DNA from 4 places in the Staphylococcus lugdunensis genome. Region 4 is predicted to be linked to each of the others. Evidence: riboswitches for the same ligand, from Rfam matches in the RefSeq annotation. Region 4 holds a riboswitch; each other region holds the start of a gene.
The links. A riboswitch is a leader RNA that binds a small molecule or an ion and turns the genes downstream of it on or off. The one in region 4 is predicted to bind thiamine pyrophosphate.
Positions count from the first base shown of each region.

Region 1: linked by a shared signal. The riboswitch ahead of AL499_RS03310 (ECF transporter S component) and the one ahead of thiC (phosphomethylpyrimidine synthase ThiC) in region 4 are both predicted to bind thiamine pyrophosphate.
Region 2: linked by a shared signal. The riboswitch ahead of AL499_RS09075 (thiamine phosphate synthase) and the one ahead of thiC (phosphomethylpyrimidine synthase ThiC) in region 4 are both predicted to bind thiamine pyrophosphate.
Region 3: linked by a shared signal. The riboswitch ahead of AL499_RS08380 (3-oxoacyl-ACP reductase) and the one ahead of thiC (phosphomethylpyrimidine synthase ThiC) in region 4 are both predicted to bind thiamine pyrophosphate.

Region 1 is NZ_CP014022.1:695,884-701,274, reverse strand. Features, by position in the region: gene AL499_RS03315 (ABC transporter ATP-binding protein) at 1-1,195, opposite strand, end outside; gene AL499_RS03310 (ECF transporter S component) at 1,208-1,783, opposite strand; TPP riboswitch at 1,863-1,962, opposite strand; gene graF (glycopeptide resistance-associated protein GraF) at 2,208-2,342, opposite strand; gene auxA (lipoteichoic acid stability factor AuxA) at 2,488-3,780, shown strand; gene AL499_RS03300 (class I SAM-dependent rRNA methyltransferase) at 4,474-5,391, shown strand, end outside.
Region 2 is NZ_CP014022.1:1,954,830-1,960,220, forward strand. Features, by position in the region: gene thiS (sulfur carrier protein ThiS) at 1-63, opposite strand, end outside; gene thiO (glycine oxidase ThiO) at 47-1,162, opposite strand; gene AL499_RS09075 (thiamine phosphate synthase) at 1,155-1,745, opposite strand; TPP riboswitch at 1,808-1,919, opposite strand; gene AL499_RS09080 (pyruvate MFS transporter) at 2,454-3,728, shown strand; gene AL499_RS09085 (putative quinol monooxygenase) at 3,852-4,136, shown strand; gene AL499_RS09090 (FUSC family protein) at 4,404-5,391, shown strand, end outside.
Region 3 is NZ_CP014022.1:1,782,979-1,788,369, reverse strand. Features, by position in the region: gene AL499_RS08385 (SdrD B-like domain-containing protein) at 1-3,336, opposite strand, end outside; TPP riboswitch at 3,832-3,934, shown strand; gene AL499_RS08380 (3-oxoacyl-ACP reductase) at 4,058-4,807, shown strand; gene AL499_RS08375 (LLM class flavin-dependent oxidoreductase) at 4,899-5,391, shown strand, end outside.
Region 4 is NZ_CP014022.1:2,098,905-2,104,295, forward strand. Features, by position in the region: gene AL499_RS09740 (TetR/AcrR family transcriptional regulator) at 1-100, opposite strand, end outside; gene AL499_RS09745 (oleate hydratase) at 304-2,079, shown strand; TPP riboswitch at 2,385-2,486, shown strand; gene thiC (phosphomethylpyrimidine synthase ThiC) at 2,798-4,534, shown strand; gene rarD (EamA family transporter RarD) at 5,033-5,391, shown strand, end outside.

The DNA.
Region 1 (5,391 bases), 1.2 Mb from region 4:
CTTTAGAACTTAATGCAGTTGCTACACTTAAACGTCGTTTTTGGCCCATGGAAAGTTCGAAAGGGTGTTGCTGTTTGACAGCGTCTAAATGTAACAATGTAAGTAGTTCATTTGTTCTATCATCTGCAACTTGTGGATCTTGGTGATTATAATGAATATGTATCTCATCATAAACAGAATTGGTAATAAATTGTAATTCAGGATTTTGGTATACCAGATACATATGTTGGGCTGCTTGTTTAATCTTACTAATGACTGTGCCATTATAATACATTTGGCCTTTATATTTTATTAATTGAAGAATCGATTCTATTAATGAGGTTTTACCTGTGCCGTTTTTCCCAGTTATCGTTATCCATTCGCCTGTACCAATAGATATTTCAGGGATTTGAATTAATGTTTTCTTTCCTCGAATAATTTCTCCATTTTTGTAATTAAAGCGTGGCTCAGATTTTTCAGTTGATATCAGTTGTCGAGTTGGTGCATGTTCCCAGGCTTTTGGATGCCACACGCCAAATTCAGTTAATAAATCCTCACAATGTGTTAATACATAGTCCGGAGTGTTATCTGCAATAATATGTCCCTCATAATCCATAAGTATTACTCTATCGACATGATTCCAAATATGTTCAACTTTATGTTCGACAATAAGTACAGTTTGATCTGCCCATAGTTCAATAAGTTTATTCCATAGTTCTGCAGTTGCTTCGACATCGAGCATCGCAGTTGGTTCGTCTAAAAATAGTGTACTTGCATCTTGAAGGATTGTTTCTACGATCGCAAGCTTTTGTTTCATACCGCCACTTAAGTGATTGACAAATGTTTGATCTGTTACTTTCAAGTCTACAGAGTTCAAAGCAGCTTCAATTTGAGCATTCATCTCATGTTGCGGTACTTGCTTATTTTCTAAAACAAACGCTAGTTCTTCATAAACTTTAGGCATACAAAATTGTGTATCAGGGTCTTGAAAAATCACACCACTATGAGGGTCGATTTCAAGCTCATCATATTTCATTGGCAAATCAATCAAATTGGGTACGATACCACTTAATACATTAAGCAAGGTGCTTTTACCAGATCCAGATGGACCTAGTAAAAGCACTTTTTCTTTGTCTTTAATTTCAATATTAAGGTGATCAAAAATTTTGCGTTCTCCGTTTGGATATTTCAAACGTAAATTTGTAACTTTTAACACGTCAATGTCCCCTTATAGGTTGTCATAATCTTGTTTAGATGCTGGGCGGAATAATTTTGTAACACCGGTTTGATCCAGCGCTTTGACGACGATGTAAGATAATAAACCAGCAAGGATGATACCACTAATGGCGCGGAAAACGATAAATAGAAGTAAGTTCCAACCAGCAACTTCATTTAAATAGCCATAAAAGTAATCAACTGGGAATGAAATAAGTGCAGTAAGTAACCCGGCTAACATAGCTACTACAGCGCTACGAGATTGATATTTAAAGATAGCAAAAATAATTTCACATGCAACACCTTGCAGTATGGCATAAATAATAGTAGGAATATCAAATTTACCCATAACAATTGTTTCCCCAGCACCAGCTGCAAATTCAGCGATGATTGCAATTCCTGGTTTAGGTATGATTAAGTATGCCACGATTGCGGCCATAAACCATACACCATAAGTCAGTTGTTCAAGGTGTAAACCAGCAACTTTTGCAAATTCATATGGAAACCACCACAAGTTATAAATGATGGCAAAAATAACAGCGATTAACACTGTAACTAGTATTTCAGATAATTTTAAACCTTTTGACATAAAAATTGCCTCCTAAAAAACGCACAACCTTCACGTAGAAAGATGTGCGTTAAAAAATAAATGCTTAAACGATAAGCATTGCAATTTATCGTCACTTTCCTACGCTAGTACAAGCTAGATCAGGTTCGAAGGGTTTGAAGCAAGGCTTCATCTCAGTTTAAACACCCCTAGTGCGTTTATGTAATTTAATTTAAATGTATGCTTTTTGGTACTTGATGTCAAGGCAATTTTAATAAATTATAATAAAAGTGGTTAAGAAATAAAAAAGCATCTTACATACACTTTCACATCTATCATTAATGATTAACAATGAAAATTTGGGAGCGAGACAGAAGTTATTATGAATTCTGTTCCGCTCCCATAGATTTAACTTACATATTTAATATAAGAAGCAGTGTGCACTGCGAAATAAATTATATTACGTTTAGTCTAATGTGTCTTGAACATCTTTTTTAGTTTGTTCTATGCTATCTTCTGTACTTTCTTTTTCCTTTTTAAGCTTTTCTTCAGCTTCTTTAGCTTTTTCTGCGGATTTTTTATTTAATTCTTCATTTGACATAAATAACACTCCTTAATAGTGATTATATTTGTTGTATACCCTGACCATTTATTGTTAAACTTTTGCTAAGTCTATAGTCGTATTTAATGAAATATTAAAGACAAGTCGGGCTTCTTCATATATAATAACTTTTGAGGTGAACAGTATGTCTTTTCTTAAGAAACACACCGAGATTATTTTCAGTTATATCATCGGTTTCGTTTCACTTTTCACAGGTCTCATTGTTTTGATTAACTTGCCTTTAATTAAAGAGCTTAATCAAAAGGAAAAAGTTGATTTAAAGATTTTTTCGGTATGGGACTTCCTGAATGCATTTTTTAGTGAAATTATTAGAGTGATGAGTAGGTTTATAGGCGCTTTTCCTATTATAAGTGCTATAATCATTATCCTTTTTGGTGTCTTAGTCATCTTTATTGGCTACACATTATTTAGAACAACGAAGTATGATTATGATATTTCAATTTTTTATTTAATATTCGGAATCGTTTTCTTTATCATTACGATTTTATTAATGACGCAAGTTTATGGTTTCTGGGCAATTATTTTTATTTTCCCATTTGTCATTCATATTGGTTATATTGTATATAAAGATGAATTAAATCCAAACAATAGAAAGAATCATTATTTGTGGATTATATTGTCATATGGTATTAGTTACCTTATTACACAAATTTCTTTATACGGCAAAGTAGATGCTAATGAAATTGCACCTATTGATATTTTAAGTGTAAATACTTTCTTCATTATTATGTGGTTGTTAGGGCAAATGTCTATTTGGAACTTTTTATTCTTAAGACGTGCGCTACCATTAACAAAAGAAGAGTTAGGTGAAGAATATGATTTATCTAGAACATCAAAAGGCAATGTTTCAAATCAAACGAAAGTTCACTTAAAGCAACTTCAAGATAAGACAACAGAATATGCACGTAAGACTAGAAGAAGTGTCGATTTAGATAAAATTAGAACGAAAAGAGACAAATTCAAAAACAAAGTTAAAAATATCATTAATATTGAAGAAGATGATATTCCAAATTGGATGCGTAAGCCAAAATGGGTAAAGCCAGTATTTGTAGAAATCTTTTGTGGTATTATTATTTTCTTATTTACCTTTATTGAATTTAACAATAGAAATTCGCTTTTTGTTTCTGGTGAGTGGAAAATATCTCAAACACAGTATGTCATTGAATGGGTTACATTGCTTATACTAATATTTATTATTATTGTGTATATTGCAACGACGTTGACACACTATTTACGCGGTAAATTTTATTATTTGCAACTGTTTATGATTAGTATTCTGTTCTTTAAATTACTTACAGAATTTATCAACATCATGATTCATGGATTACTATTATCCGTATTTATTACGCCAACATTAATCATTATGTTGATAGCAGTTATTGTAGCATTTAGTTTACAAGTTAGAGATGAGCCATAAATGATATATGATCGACCAACGAATGTCGTTCTGATAGTGGCTGGAATATGAATGCTAAAATAATAAAGGTCAGTATTTAAATACAAAGGCATAGCTCTAAGATGATTTCAAAATTGAAGAATTGTCTTAGAGCTTAGTTTATGTTAAATATCATATTTCTCCATTTTTCTATGGTACAGCTTGAGTCTACACAAGCTGGTAGTGCTTGAAATTTTTTGATAGGATCCTAGTTTTTAACTTGGCTTATTCTTTTAAGAACCTTGTTATCAATGAGTCTAGGATATCATTATGTTATAGGCTATGAACGCTATATTGGCAGTAGTTGACCAGATTGAAAATACGCTTATACCAGGCTTTTTTCAATCCTACGCAACCTTGCCGGGGTGGAACTAAAATTTCATTATGAATGCTGTCTTGCTCCAGAATAGTTTTAAAACATAACACACTCACGTATAATTTAATAAATGATTGCTAAATATAATTAAGAATAAACGCTTTACAAACTAAAATATAATGTATCAATTATAAAAATGGTAGTTTTGCCACGATTTGGATGGAAATTGCCATTTTTCTTTGATTAGAAACGATTTACAGGCCAATCTCTTTTTTATGATGATATCTATAAATTTGTTAATATAAAAGAAACAGTGATAAAGCCTAACATATTTTAATAAAGGAAGGCAGAGAACGTTTATGAAGACAGCTATTATAAATAAAGGGAAAGAACAAAAATATTTAAATCATTATCCTTTAGTAGATGAAGAAGATATTTATCGCCAGGATCATTTAAAAGAGGGCGATTTATTTCAGTTAACAACTGATCAAGGTCATTATATTGCCACAGCATATGTAGGACGGCAACATAAAGGATTAGGATGGGTGTTAAGTTATAATCCAAGTGAAGAGATTACTACTTCATTTTTCACACAATTATTCACAGATGCTTTAGCTGAACGTGACTACTATTTTCATATTGATGGTACAAATGCATTTCGCTTGTTTAATGCTGAAGGAGATGGAATTGGCGGTTTAACGATTGATAATTATAACGGTCATTTACTTGTTCAATGGTATTCAAAAGGTATCTACAAATTTAAATTTGAAATTTTGCAAGCGATAGAAACAGTTATTCCTTACAAATCTATTTACGAAAAAATGAGATTTAAAGATGCTGATTATTCAGGTGGTTTCGTCAAAGGAGAAGCACCACAATTTCCGATAGTTATTGAAGAGAATTTTACATTTTACAATGTTGATTTAAATGATGGATTAATGACAGGAATATTTTTAGACCAAAAAGAAGTGCGTAAAAAGTTACGTGATCAATATGCTGAACAAAAAAATGTCCTTAATTTATTCAGCTATACAGGAGCTTTTTCAGTTATTGCAGCTAATCATGCACAATCAACGACAAGTGTTGATTTGGCTAATCGTTCTAGAGCTTTAACGGAAGAAAATTTTGGTCTTAACGGCATAGATCCTAAGACACAATTCATTTATGTAATGGATACATTTGATTTTTATAAATATGCACATAGACACAATCGCTTTTATGATACGATTGTGATTGATCCGCCAAGTTTTGCACGTAATAAAAAGAAAACTTTTTCC
Region 2 (5,391 bases), 140 kb from region 4:
CACATCTTGAATGGATTGTTCCTTGTCAAATGTGAAAGGGTCACCATTAATCATGCACTTCATATGTTTCCCTCCTAGTCGCTGAAAATGTGTTATAAATATCTGGTTTGGTACCAGATAACAACCAATTTGCAATATCTCTGCCAATAATAGGTGACAATAAAATACCGTTACGGTAGTGACCAGTAATGGCAAATAGACCATCATCAATGCGATCCATAATCGGTAGTTCTTGTTCAGTGTATGGTCGCACACCAGACCATTGTTTAATGATTTTACTGTGCGCTAATGCTGGAATGCGTTCGCTTGACTTTTCAAGTAACCAATGTATTCCATCATCGGTATTGCCGACAGAATAATTATCAAAGTCGCTGGTTGCACCAATTAAGAAACGGTTAGGTTTCTTAGGTACAATATAGCAACCATTTGTCATAAAAACGGTTTCGGTAAGTTTCAAGTCATTATGTTCGACTAAAATAACTTCACCTTTTACCCCGATAACTTTACGTGGCAAATGATAATGTTCAAGTAATTCTGATGACCATGCACCTCCTGCGACAATCACTTTTTGCGCATATAATGTACCGGTTGTTGTCATAACTTGATAAAAGCCATTATCTTTACGTATATTGGTAACTTCTGTTTCATAGTATCGATGAATATCACGCTTTAAAATCGATTTTAATAAGGCTTGTGTGTAATGATGTGCATTAATTTGTCCGTCTTTTGGGATATAAATTGATAATGGACTAGGATTGATTGTGCCATGTGAAAGTTGCTTTAAAGCGTTATCGCTTAATTTAGTGACACTTGAATCATGTGCATTTAAAAATTCATACTGAGCCATTAAGTGATTAACATCATCTTTGCTGCTAGCTACTTTAATTAACCCAGAATTTTGAAACTGAATGTCGATACCTGTTTCTTGAAATAAGTCTGCGGCTAAATCAGGAAACATAGCTCGCGATTCAAGCGCGAGACGAAATAGAGCGCTGTCATAAGTAAATTCATTTTGAGCGCCTAACATTCCACCTGCCTTATAAGAAGCATGTTTGCCAGGAACATCTCTATCAACAATCGCAATATCCAAATGGCTTTCACTTAAAGAACGTGCAATGGACATGCCGATGACACCTGAACCAATAATTAGTACATCATGCATGATGATGCCACTCCTTTCGAAATTGATGAATAACTGAAGCGGATGATTTCATAAAGAAAGAAATTGCACATATTCCAGCAAATTTGGGGGATAGTTTGCGGATAGTATCCGTTGTTATACCACCAATTGCATATACAGGGATGGGAACTTCTAATACCGAATCGATTTCAACTTGAGAACGTGGCGGTAAATTGGGTTTTGAAGGTGTAGGAAAAATATGCCCAAAAAAGACCGCGTCAAGTCCCGCTTCATAAGCCCGGATTACCGAAGATAAATGATGTGTAGACATAGATACGTGTATGTCAGGATATTTAGACTTAAGTTGAAATGCTTGTGCATCATTTTCTCGGAAGTGAATATTCTGTAATCCCAATGTATTTAACAGCTTGACATCACTGTGTATCATCATCTTAGATTTTGGAAATCCCTGATAAATTAACTGTTGAATAAAGTGCTGTAATTCCTTCTGAGACATAGAAGTTCTAAAAAGTAAAAAATCTATGTCCTGCTCGATAGTAAGAAAGTGCTGCAAATCGTTGTTGTCTAAAAATTTATATTCTGTTATCGCAATGAAAATGAACATCACCTCATTTAAATTAAAAAAACGCTAAACCCAAGTAGGGAATAGCGTATAGTATCGTTACTTTATATCCTTCGCCACTTCCCTACGCCAGTACTGTCTGGATCAGGTTCCAGGAATTATAAAGTCTCTTCTTTACTCTCAGCCTTAAGATAAAAGGCACTTCCAGTGGATGATTATATGATTATTAGCGTTTAATTTAACTACATTCTACAAAAGAATATGGCTGAATTCAAATTTTAATACTGTTTTTAATTTATAGAGATACGTTTTTGATAAAAGATATATGCTTAAATGTGCATGAATAAAGGCAAAATAACAAATATTAATTGTTTTAATAGGTAATTCAAATTATTGCAAATAATTCGATGTATATTTGTTGGTTTTATGCATTAAAGTTTATAGAAATTAAATTCAAATAATTAGTTAAAATTCATTGAGGTACTGATTTTATGGGCATTTAACATAAAAATAGTCAAATTATTCCGATGTGACGGCTAAGAATATGCAAAAAATATAAAAAAATTGACAAAAATGTGAATTTAATATTGAAACCGCTTCCGCAATCTGCTAATATGATAAAAAAATAACTTAAAAAGCCTATGATGACAGTGTTAAAAAGGGAGTCATATAACATCGTTAGACAGACTTTTTTGAAACTTCTTCAACAGCAATTTAAGAAACGACAAAATTTAAGGAGTAACAAAAGTTATGATTCAAAAAAGAAGTAATGTTCGTTGGTACTTTGCAATCGCGTTCTTTATTATTGGTGTCATTGCGTACATGGACCGTTCAAATATTTCTTATATCGCGCCACAAATGATGGCAGATTTAGGAATGGACAAAAAGCAATTTGGGTTATTAGCTTCATTCTTCTCATTAGGTTATGCATTAATGCAGGTACCTTCAGGAATGTTAGCCGAAAAATTTGGGCCAAGAAAAATGATTACGATAGCATTATTATGGTGGAGTGCTTTTACTATTTTTACAGGTATGATTAAGCACCATGGCTTGCTTTACTTTGTAAGATTTTTATTTGGTGTTGGGGAAGCACCAATGTATCCATCAAATGCAGTTTTTAACTCGACATGGTTCTCTAAAACAGAAAAAGGTCGTGCTTCAAGTGCATTGCTTGCAGGTTCTTATTTTGGCCCTGTGCTCGCACCCATTGTAACGATAGCCATTGTTAATGCATTTAACTGGGAGGCAGTGTTCTATATTTTTGGTGCTGCAGGTATATTAATTGCGATTCTTTGGGGAATTATCGCTAAAGATTTACCAGAACAGCATAAAATGGTAAATGAAGCAGAAAAACGTTTTATTATGGAAAATCGTGATATTGTGCAAACATCAAAATCAGTAGCACCTTGGGGACAATTCTTCCGTCGTTTTAGTTTCTATGCCATTGCAGGACAATACTTTGTAGTGCAATTTATCATTACATTATTCTTAATTTGGTTGCCTACATATTTAACTGAACAATATCATGTTGCTTTTAAAGATATGGCAATTAGTTCATTGCCTTGGTTAATTATGTTCTTCCTCATTTTATCAGCGGGTGCAATCTCAGATAAAATTTTAAGTACAGGTCAATCACGTTTTGTATCTAGAGGTGTGATTGCGATTGTAGGATTTATTGTTTTTGCTGTAGCCATTTTCTTTGCCGTGCATACGGAAAATCTATATGTCACTATTTTCTGGTTATCATTAGGACTTGGTGGTATGGGTATTTCAATGGGAATGAGTTGGGCAGCAGCTAATGATATTGGACGTAATTTTGCCGGTACTGTATCAGGTTGGATGAACCTATGGGGCAATATCGGTGCATTAGTAAGTCCATTCTTAGCAGGTGCGTTAGTAAGTTCTTTGGGATGGACAATGACTTTCCAATTGCTTATTATTCCAGCAGTAATTGCAGTAATACTTTGGTTCTTTGTAGCACCAGACAAACCATTGCTTAAAGACGAAAGTAAAACTTTAAAATAAACTTATTACTAGAGGAAATCTCTACTATATTTGAAATAAACAGTTGAAGATAAAAAGTCTTCAGCTGTTTATTTCATTCATGAAGGATTATAATAAAAGTATAACTTTAAAGGAGTGAATGTGATGATTATTATTAACGCTAAATTAAAAGTAGCAGCTGAACATCGAGAGGCATATTTATCTCTAATGAAAGATTTGGTAGATGCCACACAACAAGAGCCTGGTAATTTATTTTATCATCACTATGAGGATGTTACAGAACCTAACTCATTTGTAGTTGTTGAAAATTATCGCAATCAACAAGCCGTAGATGCACATAATAAATCTGCACATTTTAAAGTATTTAGTGATAATATTGGCAAGTACGTGAGCGAGCAACCTGTGATTGATGTTGCAGAAGTCAAATGAGAATAATATGCTAGTAAGTATGATGTTTGGATTATTCTAGTGTATATTTGAAATGAATGTGGTGTGTTTTAATAAATTGCTTTAACAACACATGTGCAATAAGTAGCATCAGTAAAGTTTACACGTTTAATAACCTCTTTTCCAATCATGGAAGAGGGGTTTTTGATGTGTAAAGCTCTTGCTCATAGCACTATAGTTAATGGTAGAATAGAAAATATTGTGACATAGAGGATTGTTTCAAATGATTGATAGAAAGGAGAGATAAAGGTGACTTCATTATTCACATCGCTAAGCCAAATCAATAAAGACAAAATAGATTATCTTAAAGGCTTACGACAAGGATTGTTAATGATTATTCCAGCATTCATAGGTTACTTTATGGGTTACTTTAGTCTTGGAATTCTGGTGGCAACAGGCACATTATCTCATATTTATGTTTTTAAAGGTGCAGCAAAGTCTATGATTAGAACGGTTATTGTTTGTTCTTTATCCTTTACCACCTGTATGATGCTAGGCACATTAACTGTTATACAACCTGTATTGTATGGGCTTTTACTACTTATTGTTACTGTCATATCGTATTATATGTTTAATGCTTTAAAAATTGCTGGGCCATCATCAACATTCTTTATCGTAACATTTGCCTTATCTAGTAACTTGCCTGTCGATCCGGCTAGTTTTTGGGTGAGAGGTTTAGCAATGTTAGTTGGGGGATTACTAGCAACAATTGTTGTCTTAATTACGATATGTCTTACCAAAGAAAAGCCTGAAGACCAAGCAATTAAAGCGGACTTCCAAATGATTCAACACCTAATGCATCACTATGATAATCCCGATGCGTTTAAACAAGCAACACAATCTGCGGTAGCAACTTTTAATAATTCAGATAAACTTTTAATCACATCAGCAGCTAATCGTCATGATAAATATAGCGCGCGTTTTCAAAAGTTATTACTCTTACATACTACAGCACAAGGTATTTATTCAGAATTACTTGAATTACATGAGAACCAAGTGCGCCCTTTGCCACAAGACTTAATTCAAATGGTTGAAATGATTGTACATAATGCTACTAGCAAAGGAGAAAAGCAGCAATTATGGTCAAAAACTGTCGATATTGATAATACATTCGATAATTTAGAACAGCATATTTTAAAAATAGATGCGTTAGTTCATGCTCAAGACACGCAACTTGAACATGAGGCCAAGGTCCGTCAACCACTATACAGTAAACGTATTATTCAGAATTTAACAC
Region 3 (5,391 bases), 320 kb from region 4:
CATTGTGCCGCGACTACCATCTGGATTGACCTCATAGATTCTAATATATGCGCCTTCTTGACCATCTTTTGTACCACGTTCTGTATTTGCAATGACTGACTTACCATCTTGACCATTCTGACCATCTCGACCTGCAGCGCCTGTATCTCCTTTTTCGCCCTTGTCACCCTTCGTTCCTGGGTCTCCTTTTTCGCCTTTTTCACCTGGATTTCCTTTTGCTCCATCTTGACCATTAAGTACTTTTTGCGTATTTATTACTTTACCATCACCATCTTTAACAGTGATTGTAACCCCAATTTGTTTGCCTGAGCTATCGGTAATTGGTGTTTGCTCAATTTTAGGTGTTTTACCATCTTCACCTTTTTTACCGTCGACACCATCTTTACCTTTAGGAATCGTAATAGTTGTACCATCACTAAATTCCACAATAGTATCTCCATTTTGATTAATATAACTATTATTTATTGTTAATCCTTTAGGCTGTTGACCTGGTAGTTCCTTTGTTGAACCGTCTTGATATGTCACAGTATACGTATTTGTTGTTGGATTATACGTTATATTTTTAACACCGGTGTTATTATCCAAGTTATATTCAAAAATAGCATCTTGTGATTGGTATATATGATCTCGGCGTACTTCTTCAAAATAATAGCCGTCTATTTGCAGTAATTTTGAAGCATCTTTCCCAGTCAAATCTGGATGATAGCCTAATTGTTTATAATATACACGATCACGACCATCTTTACCTTGTTGTGCAAGTTGGATTGTATTCTTAGGTAACTTAGTGTTAACACGAACAGTATTTTCATAACTTTTATCTTCTACTGTAATTTCATAGTCATCTAATTTAGGTGCATCCGGCTTGTATAAACCTAAATCATTAGAATAATCATTTTCAGTTAATTTAATTGGTACTTCATCTCCATTAGAATCTTTAGTTACATCTGTACCTACTTTTGATGGTGATAATATATAACCATCAGGTGTAATAAATTGAACTGTATAGTTACCAGATTCTAATTCGTAAAAGCCATATTTGCCATTTTTGTCGGTTACAGTAGTTGCAATTGTACGTCCCTGTTCATTTTTCAATAATACAGTTACGCCGGCAAGTCCTTTTTCTCCGTCATCTTGAATGCCGTTTTTATTCGTATCATTCCAAACGAAGTCTCCGATGTTATAAACAGATTTATAAAATCCGGCATCAACTGTCATGTTGTCATCATCTTGAATTGTAGCTTTAGCAACATATTTTCCATTGACTAATTGTGCATCTGAGTCGACTGCATCATTGTTACTTTGATCTGCTTTGGTTAACGAATATCCTCCATTAGGAGTTGAATATTCTAAAGTGTACTCTCCATTTTTTAAATTTTTAAACTTATAGTTGCCGTTCTCATCCGTTGTCACTCTGTCAATTTCATTTCCGTTAGCATCTTTTAAAGTAACATAAACGTTAGGTATGCCTTCTTCTCCTATATCTTGAATGCCATTTCGATTTTTATCATTCCAGACAGTGTCGCCAAGTGAATATTTACCTATTTGTTGACCACTACCAGTTGAATTGTCTCCAGCAGCACCTTGTGTAGTACTTGCTGCCCAAATTGTTGGATTATTTTTATCATCGTTAGTTATTGAAAACGTTGAACTTAAGTTACCATTGTCAGTTGTAGGTTCTACTTTTTCAGCAATAATATAACGTGTTTTACCGTCTAAATTTCCTAATGAAACATTTACAGTTGAGCGATTATTATCATATGTAATTGTTTTTGATGATGTAACATCTGTTACTTTACTTGAAGTTAAATCGGGTGCAAAACTGTTGACCATTGCTGAAGGATCATTCACTTTATAAACTTTTATTGCATCTGTGCCATCTATGAGTTTTCCATTCATTGTTGTACTATGATATTTCACATTTTTATATGTTTTGCCTGGCTCATTAATATAAATGATTCGATACTGTTGGTTTGTTTTTGGATCTCTGTAAAGCGTTGATGCATTTAAAGGGTTATTCTTATTATCACCATAATCAACAATAATATTTTTATTGAAAGAAACATTTCCAATTTTTACGTCCATATTATATGATCCTTTATCATTGATGGCATTCTCTCGTTTAGCAGTTGCAGCTATTTTAAAAGATCCTTGAATATTATCATATTGGTCAACGTAATTTGTAAACGTGTAGGTTGTTTTATTCGTGTTACTATCATATTTACCTTTAGCTATAATTGCACCATTTGCATCTCTTAATTCTGTGTCCGATGATGGTAACGAAAATCCTCCAGGTCTAATATATTGTCCATAGCCTATCGTAAATGTATCTCCACTTTTAACGCTATTGTCAACGGTATAATCTGCTTTTAAAGATAAAATATCTCCAGAAGTCACCCATAATTCACGTTGACCACTAGCATTTGTATGTGCAGTTCTACCTTCCACTGCTATATCTATATTTGAAAATTTAATTTTGTCACTCACATCTTTACCTGTTGGTGTAGCTGCTGCTAATGCTCTTACTCTATAATTACTACTCAATGCACGCGTTGTTGGAGATGTTGAAGCAGCTGCAGTTACAGGAGTTGCAGGAGTTCTAACACCATAGTCAGGGTTTGTAATGTCTGCTTTTAAGGTTTCTGCCACAATTGTATTATCTAAATCTCGTTTAGAACGTGGCTTAAAAGCTTTCTTAGTAACTAGTGAAGCTTTAACTTGTTCTTTCGTTTGATGGTTCACGCCAATTTGGCTCAATTTTTTATCAGCATATTGTACATGTGTCTCATTCGTATTGGTGGATACAGCTTGGTTTGTAGCTGATGCATTTTGAGCAGCTGTTACTAACTTTTCTGAACTTTCTTGTTGTTGAATTGTCGATTTATGATTTTGATGTTGTCTAGCTTCTTTTTCTGTTGATTTGTTAGCAGTATCTTTATGCGAGACATTGTTTTGATTTGATGTTTGTAAATCTTTTGCATGCAGTGATTGATTTTCTGTTATCTGCTGGTTTGTTGAAGATGGATTTTCAGTGTGATCTATCGTTGTTTTATCTTGAGTGCTTGGTGACGTGGCGTTAGTTTGAGAAGAAACATTATTATTTGTTGTTTGTTCTGTGGTTACTGTTGTATCAGCTTGAGAACTTTCTTGTTTATCGCTATGGTTTTGAGATATGGATTGTTGTTTTTCAGCTGCCTCAGCTTCATGATGCCCTAAGAAAAGTGTGGCACCTACTAATATTGAAGCTGTACCTACTGTAAATTTTCTGATTGAATATTTGTTTAGTTTGTTTGGGATAAAATCCATGCGTTGTGACGAGTTTCTCTTTCTGTTAGTCATTCACTGACCTCCTATAGTTGGTTAAAATAGTTGTCATTGCATATCAAACTCTATTTTATTTCCTAGATGTATATGAGAATTTTGATATATAGTACAAAATAATTATAATAATACATTTTAATCTATATAATTAGAGTAATAATACAATGATATATGAATTATAACAGATTTATCACTATTTAATATTACGCATTTTAATTATATTAAATGTTTTTTAATCATAATTTCGCTTAAATATTCATTTCAAGTACAAAATGTATATTAATAGAAAGTTTATAGTTACATTATTTATCTTCTAATATAAATTTTTTATATTCTAAGAAGAGATTATTCCTCTATTTTCTCGTTACAACTTAAAAAGCCTCAACAATTAGTCATAAAATCCTACTTGCTGAAACTAATATTGTTCTTCTTTCCTTAAATGTTTACGTGATTACTAAATTAATGTATCTTGACAATGTGAATGAAAAGTTTTAAATTGAAATTAAAGTTAAATATATGCACTAGGGGTGTTTTTATAACTGAGAATAGGCGTGGCCTTAAACCCTTTGAACCTGATCTAGTTGATACTAGCGTAGGAAAGTGTGTGGAACCTAATATTAATATGTCTAATGGCCTCTTTTATTTTGAGTCCGTTATTTATGATAGTTTTACGTTGCGCAACTTTCCTAGTGAAGGTTGCGTATTTTTTTCTTTAATATTCTTTATAAGGAGGTTCACAATGGCAAAAACTGTATTAGTAACTGGAGCTAGTCGTGGCCTTGGTTCTGTTATAGCACGCACTCTAGTCGCTAAAGGATTTCAAGTTGTGATTAATTATAATCAAAGTCAAACAGCGGCCGAACAGTTAATGCAAGAGCTAGGAGCTCAAACTATTGCATTACAAGCAGATGTTCGTAATCGTGAGCAAGTGAATGCGATGGTAGCTAGTGCAATCGATCATTTTGGACATATCGATGCTGTTGTTAACAATGCATTAGTTAACTTTAAATTCGATCCTGACGCACAAAAATCCTTCAAAGATTTATCTTGGGACGATTATCAAGCACAACTAGATGGAACCTTGAAAGCAAGTTTTAATGTTATTCAAAGTGTACTACCTCAATTTATTGAGCATAAACAAGGTTCTGTAGTAAATATCGGTACAAATTTATATCAAAACCCAGTTGTTCCTTATCATGAATATACAACTGCAAAAGCGAGTATTATCGGTTTTACTAGAAATATTGCTGCTGAACTTGGTCAATATGGTATCACTGCTAATGTCGTCTCAGGGGGCTTACTTAAAACAACAGATGCCAGTGCAGTTACGACACCGGAAGTATTTGATTTAATTGCAAGTACAACACCGTTACATCAAGTTACAAGCCCGCAAGATGTTGCCAACATGGTTGTCTATCTATGTTCAGATGAAGCTAAACAAATTACAGGACAAAATATAACTGTAGATGGTGGCTTAACAATGAATTGATTGTCCATTTGAACGCCATTATTAATTTTAAGAGTTGGACACTTCTAACCCAATAATCGTTATAAATGTAGCTGTATTGGAGTGTATATATATGTATCAACAGCAACAACGTCAAATGCATATTGGCGTCTTAGTTTATGGTTGCGGTCATCATCAAGCAGCTTGGCAAATGCCTGATTCTGCAGTTGAACGGCTTGGTGATGTTTCATACTACCAAGAGTTAGCACAACTTGCTGAACGAGGTTGTTTAGATATTGTCTTTTTCGCAGACAATCAATCCTTTAATGCCAATGACTCAAGTGCAATGCCTGCCTTTTGGTTTGATCCACTCATAAATTTAACAGCCATATCACAAGTAACTCAGTACGTCGGTCTGGTCCCAACTATTTCGAGTACATTTTCGGATCCTTATACTGTTGCCAGACAATTGCTTAGTCTTGACCATATGACAGGTGGACGGGTTGGTTGGAATTTAGTAACATCGATGACTGATATAGAAGCACAAAATCATAGTATGACAGAGTTACCTAATCATGAAGCTCGCTACGCTCGTGCACAAGAATTTGCTGCAGTCATGCAACACT
Region 4 (5,391 bases):
GAATCGTGATTTGTTCAAAAGTCTTTGTTTTTAGCAGTTGATGAAAAGCTGTCATGAGTGCTTGATGTGTTTTTTGCACACGTAAATCTTGTTTATTCATTATATTCACTCCCAATACGATATAGGACAATTTTTCGTAAATGTCGCTTAAGTTACAGACACATATAAATGCCTCACAATAATAGACCTTCATCTATTTATAATATAAGAGAAGGGTAGATTTATTTTCTGAATAATTACTTATAGTTTACTACTTTTCATCTTTAAAATTAAAAAATATGACAAATTTTGGAAGTGATATCAATGTACTATAGTAATGGAAATTATGAAGCGTTTGCGCGACCAAAAAAACCTGAAAACGTAGAACAAAAGTCAGCTTATTTAATTGGATCAGGATTAGCATCTTTAGCAGCTGCATGTTTCTTAGTTAGAGACGGGCAAATGGATGGGGCAAAAATCCATGTGTTAGAAGAATTAGCTAAACCTGGTGGAAGTTTAGATGGAGATGAACTTCCTATGAAAGGCTATGTCGTACGTGGCGGAAGAGAAATGGAGAATCATTTCGAATGTCTATGGGATTTATTTAGATCTATTCCATCACTTGAAGTAGAGGGGGCTTCTGTATTAGATGAATTTTATTGGTTAAATAAAGAAGATCCCAATTACTCAAGATGCCGTGTGATTGAAAAAAGAGGTCATCAGTTACCAACGGATGGTGACTTCACTTTAACGAAACAAGCAATCAAAGAAATGATAGATTTATGCTTGATGACAGAAAAAGATTTAAATGATGTGATGATTTTTGAGGTCTTTTCAAAAGATTTTATGAATTCGAACTTTTGGATTTATTGGAAGACGATGTTCGCCTTTGAACCATGGCATTCTGCGATGGAAATGCGCCGCTATTTGATGCGTTTTGTGCATCACATTGGTGGATTAGCAGATTTCAGTGCCCTTAAGTTTACAAAATATAATCAATATGAATCACTAGTACTGCCTATGATTGCCTATCTAGAATCCCATGGTGTACAGTTTGAATATGATGTTCAAGTACTTGATATTAAAGTAGATGTTACAACGACAGAGAAGGTTGCTCGCGAAATGAAACTTAAACGTCAAGGCAAAGAGGAGACAATGCTATTAACGCCGAATGACCTCGTCTTTGTGACAAATGGTAGTATTACTGAAAGCTCAACTTATGGAGATAATGAAATCCCAGCACCTCCTACGAAAGTCACAGGAGGTAGTTGGAACTTATGGCGTAATCTTGCTAAACAAAGCCCTGAGTTTGGTCACCCAGAAAAGTTTTATCAAGATTTACCTGAAAAAAGTTGGTTTGTGTCAGCAACTGCAACGACAAATAATAAGATAATCATTGATACTATCGAAAGCATATGTAAGAGGGATCCCCTTGCCGGCAAGACGGTAACTGGAGGTATTATTACGGTTAATGATTCGGCATGGCAAATGAGTTTTACTGTTAATCGCCAACAACAATTTAAAGCACAACCTAAAGATGAGGTGAGTGTATGGATTTATGCACTCTATTCTAATGTCAAAGGGGATTATATCAACAAGCCGATTGTGGAATGTAGTGGTAACGAAATTTGCCAAGAATGGTTATATCATATGGGTGTGCCTACTAATCAAATTAAAGATCTTGCTCAAAACCAATGTAATAGCATACCAGTTTATATGCCTTATATTTGCTCATATTTTATGCCAAGAGCCATAGGTGATAGACCACTTGTTGTGCCACATCAATCACGCAATTTAGCATTTATTGGTAATTTTGCAGAAACAGAGAGAGATACGGTCTTTACTACAGAATATTCAGTAAGAACTGCCATGGAAGCCGTATATCAATTGTTGAACATAGATCGAGGTGTCCCAGAAGTTGTTGCGACAGAATTTGATTTGCGTGTCTTAATGGACGCGATGTACGAACTCAATGATGGTAAAGGCTTGGTTGAACTGGTCGAGCAAAAGAAACTAAAACAAGTTGCCCTTAATGCTTTCTTGAAAAAAATAAAAGGCACGTATATAGAGCAATTATTGAAACAACATAAGTTGCTATAGGTGCAAGAGATGTTTCATTTTGAAAAAGAACCCCCGCTTAGCAAAGTAGAAGTGGGGCTTCTTTTTATTTAGAATGAATTGATTTCTGATGATTACAAATTGTCTATCTAAATAGTTATCAAGGCAATGATACGAATGCTTTCAAACAATAGATAATAAAAATCATCACATTGATAGACTGAGGGATACGACGACATTGATGACCATAGAATCACTATCAACATAATAATCTAAGATAAATGTGCTATTTTATAGCGGTTTGAAGGAAAATGACACGTTTGGTATAATTATACCTGCAACATAATATCATCTGCTAGGGGTGCTTTGATTTGCTGAAAGGAGAATTTCTCCAACCCTTTTAACCTGATCTAGATAATACTAGCGTAGGGAAGCAAGTGAGCCATTTATACTAAAGAATTAGAACATCATCATGTTTATCAGTTTATTTAAGCATGTGTTTCACTCGTAGTCTGTTGCTTACTTTTTGCCAGAACAGATTGTACAGTAAACACGAGAGTTAGTTATAGATATAGGGCATATCGTTAACTCAAGTTAAAATACCAATATTTTAAAGATATTGGCTATTATCTGATACATATATGTTTTTTGTATAAATTCGCTTATTTTCTTATGCATTCAGTATTAGGCTGAATGCTTTTTTATGTGGATTTCTCTCAAAGTAATATTAAACACGTCTAGCATCTAGGAGGCTGTTTATATGAAACAAGAAATGATTCGTTTTAAAAAGAATTTTCCGGCAAGCAAACGTATTTTTAAAAAGGGAAGCGATGACGATATTGCAGTGCCATTTCGTCAAATTGAATTATCGGATACGCAATTAGAGAACGATGCATTTCACAACGATCCTATTACCGTCTATGACACTGCTGGACCTTATCATGACGATAACTATGATGTGAACATTGACAGCGGTATTCCTCAGCTTAGAAAGTCATGGATTGATGCACGACAAGATGTTGAAAGCTATGAAGGACGAAAAATACAATCCATCGATAACGGTTTTAAAAAGGAAGGCCATAAAAATTATGTGGCACATCCTTTTCAATATCAACCGAAGCGTGCCAAACAAGGTGGAAATGTGACACAAATGCATTATGCGAAACAAGGCATCATCACGAAAGAAATGAAATTTGTTGCGGTTCGTGAACAGGTAGAACCCGAATTTGTCAGAGATGAAATCGCTAGAGGACGTGCAATTATTCCTAATAATGTTAATCATCCAGAATCAGAACCGATGATTATCGGGAAAAACTTTGCCGTTAAAGTCAATGCCAATATCGGTAATTCGGTCGTGTCATCATCGATAGAAGCAGAAATTGAAAAGCTCGTTTGGGCAATTCATTGGGGGACAGATACGATGATGGATTTATCAACCGGTAAAAATATACACTCAACACGGGAATATTTGATTCGTAATTCACCAGTTCCGGTTGGGACTGTACCCATTTATCAAGCTCTAGAAAAAGTGAATGGCGTGGCGGAAGATTTAACTTGGGAAGTATATCGCGATACACTTATTGAACAAGCGGAGCAAGGTGTTGATTACTTTACCATTCATGCTGGCTTGCTATTACACTATATTCCGTTAACTGTCGATCGCTTAACCGGCATTGTCTCACGCGGCGGTTCAATCATTGCACAATGGTGTCTGGCACATCACGAAGAAAGCTTCTTATACACGCATTTTGAAGATATTTGTAAAATTTTAAATAAATATGATGTGGCAATTTCACTCGGAGATGGTTTGCGCCCAGGTTCCATTTATGATGCCAATGATGAAAGTCAAATTTCAGAGTTAAAAACATTAGGAGAGCTAACTGAAATTGCATGGAAACATGATGTTCAAGTTATGATTGAAGGTCCCGGACATATTCCAATGCATAAGATTAAAGAGAACCAAGACTTAGCAGATTTCTATTGTAAGGAAGCACCGTTCTACACATTAGGACCATTAGTTACAGATATCGCGCCAGCGTATGACCATATTACATCGGCAATTGGTGCGGCTCAAATCGCAAGTCATGGCACAGCAATGTTATGTTACGTTACACCGAAAGAGCATCTTGGCTTACCAAATAAAGATGATGTGAGAGACGGCGTAGTTACTTATAAAATAGCAGCCCATGCCGCAGATTTAGCAAAAGGGTTACCAGGTGCTACTGTGCGTGATGATGCAATTAGTAAAGCGCGATTCGAATTTCGTTGGATAGACCAATTCAATTTGTCATTAGATCCAGATCGCGCAAGAGAATTCCATGATGAAACGTTGCCATCAGAATCTGCGAAAATTGCACACTTCTGTAGTATGTGTGGTCCTAAATTCTGTTCAATGAAATTATCACATGATATTCGTGATTCATACAAAGAACAGCTAGCAGGTATGAAAGAAAAAGCGAAAGAATTCCAAGCAGCCGGCAATAAAATTTATCATTAGGATACATGATTTATTATAGGCTGGAACATAAATATCAAAATAATAGCACAAAGATGATTTGACATTAAAAATCGTCTTTGTGCTTTCTTTATAATTCAATGCTTATGATGATTGGTTCGCTTGCTTAAGGGTCGGTTTACGTTGCTAGAAAAAACTGGTTTAGCCAATTTTTCTTTGCTTGTGGAATTTCTTATTGAAATTCTTTTTGTTGAGGCCACCCCAAATTGCGTTGTCCGTTGGCTTTCTTTTGGAAAGCCTTTTTGTTGGGGCCCCGGGGCTTGTTCTATCTAGTGTCTTGCTAAAATATTGAATATTTATATGTCATTGATTGACCATGCGATTTTAATGTCAGTATAAAGATGACATGACCTAATCATAGTTGCATAGTATGACAAATTTTAATTTTTTGAGCAGGAAGTATACTAAAATGTCATAACTATTGATAACATAATATTATTGAGACTTATTTCCAGGGGAATTGTGTTAGGAGGTTTAGTTATGAATTCCAATATTGAATTTAAAAAAGGCGTACTGTTTGCGTTAGGTGCGCATTTATTATGGGGAATTTTACCTATTTATTGGAGGCTCATTGGCAATATCAGCGCTTTTGAAATTCTAGCGTATCGAATTATCTTATCAATGATCTTTATGATTATCATGATTTACATACTCAAACAAAGTACTTCATTTAAACGTGATTTAACACACTTATTTGCGACACCGATACAGCTTATTGCCATTATTGTCGCTGGTTATGTTATTACGCTTAATTGGGGGACATTTATTTGGGCTGTGTCAAATGGACATGTGCTACAAACCAGTTTAGGTTATTATATCAACCCACTCGTAAGTATTTT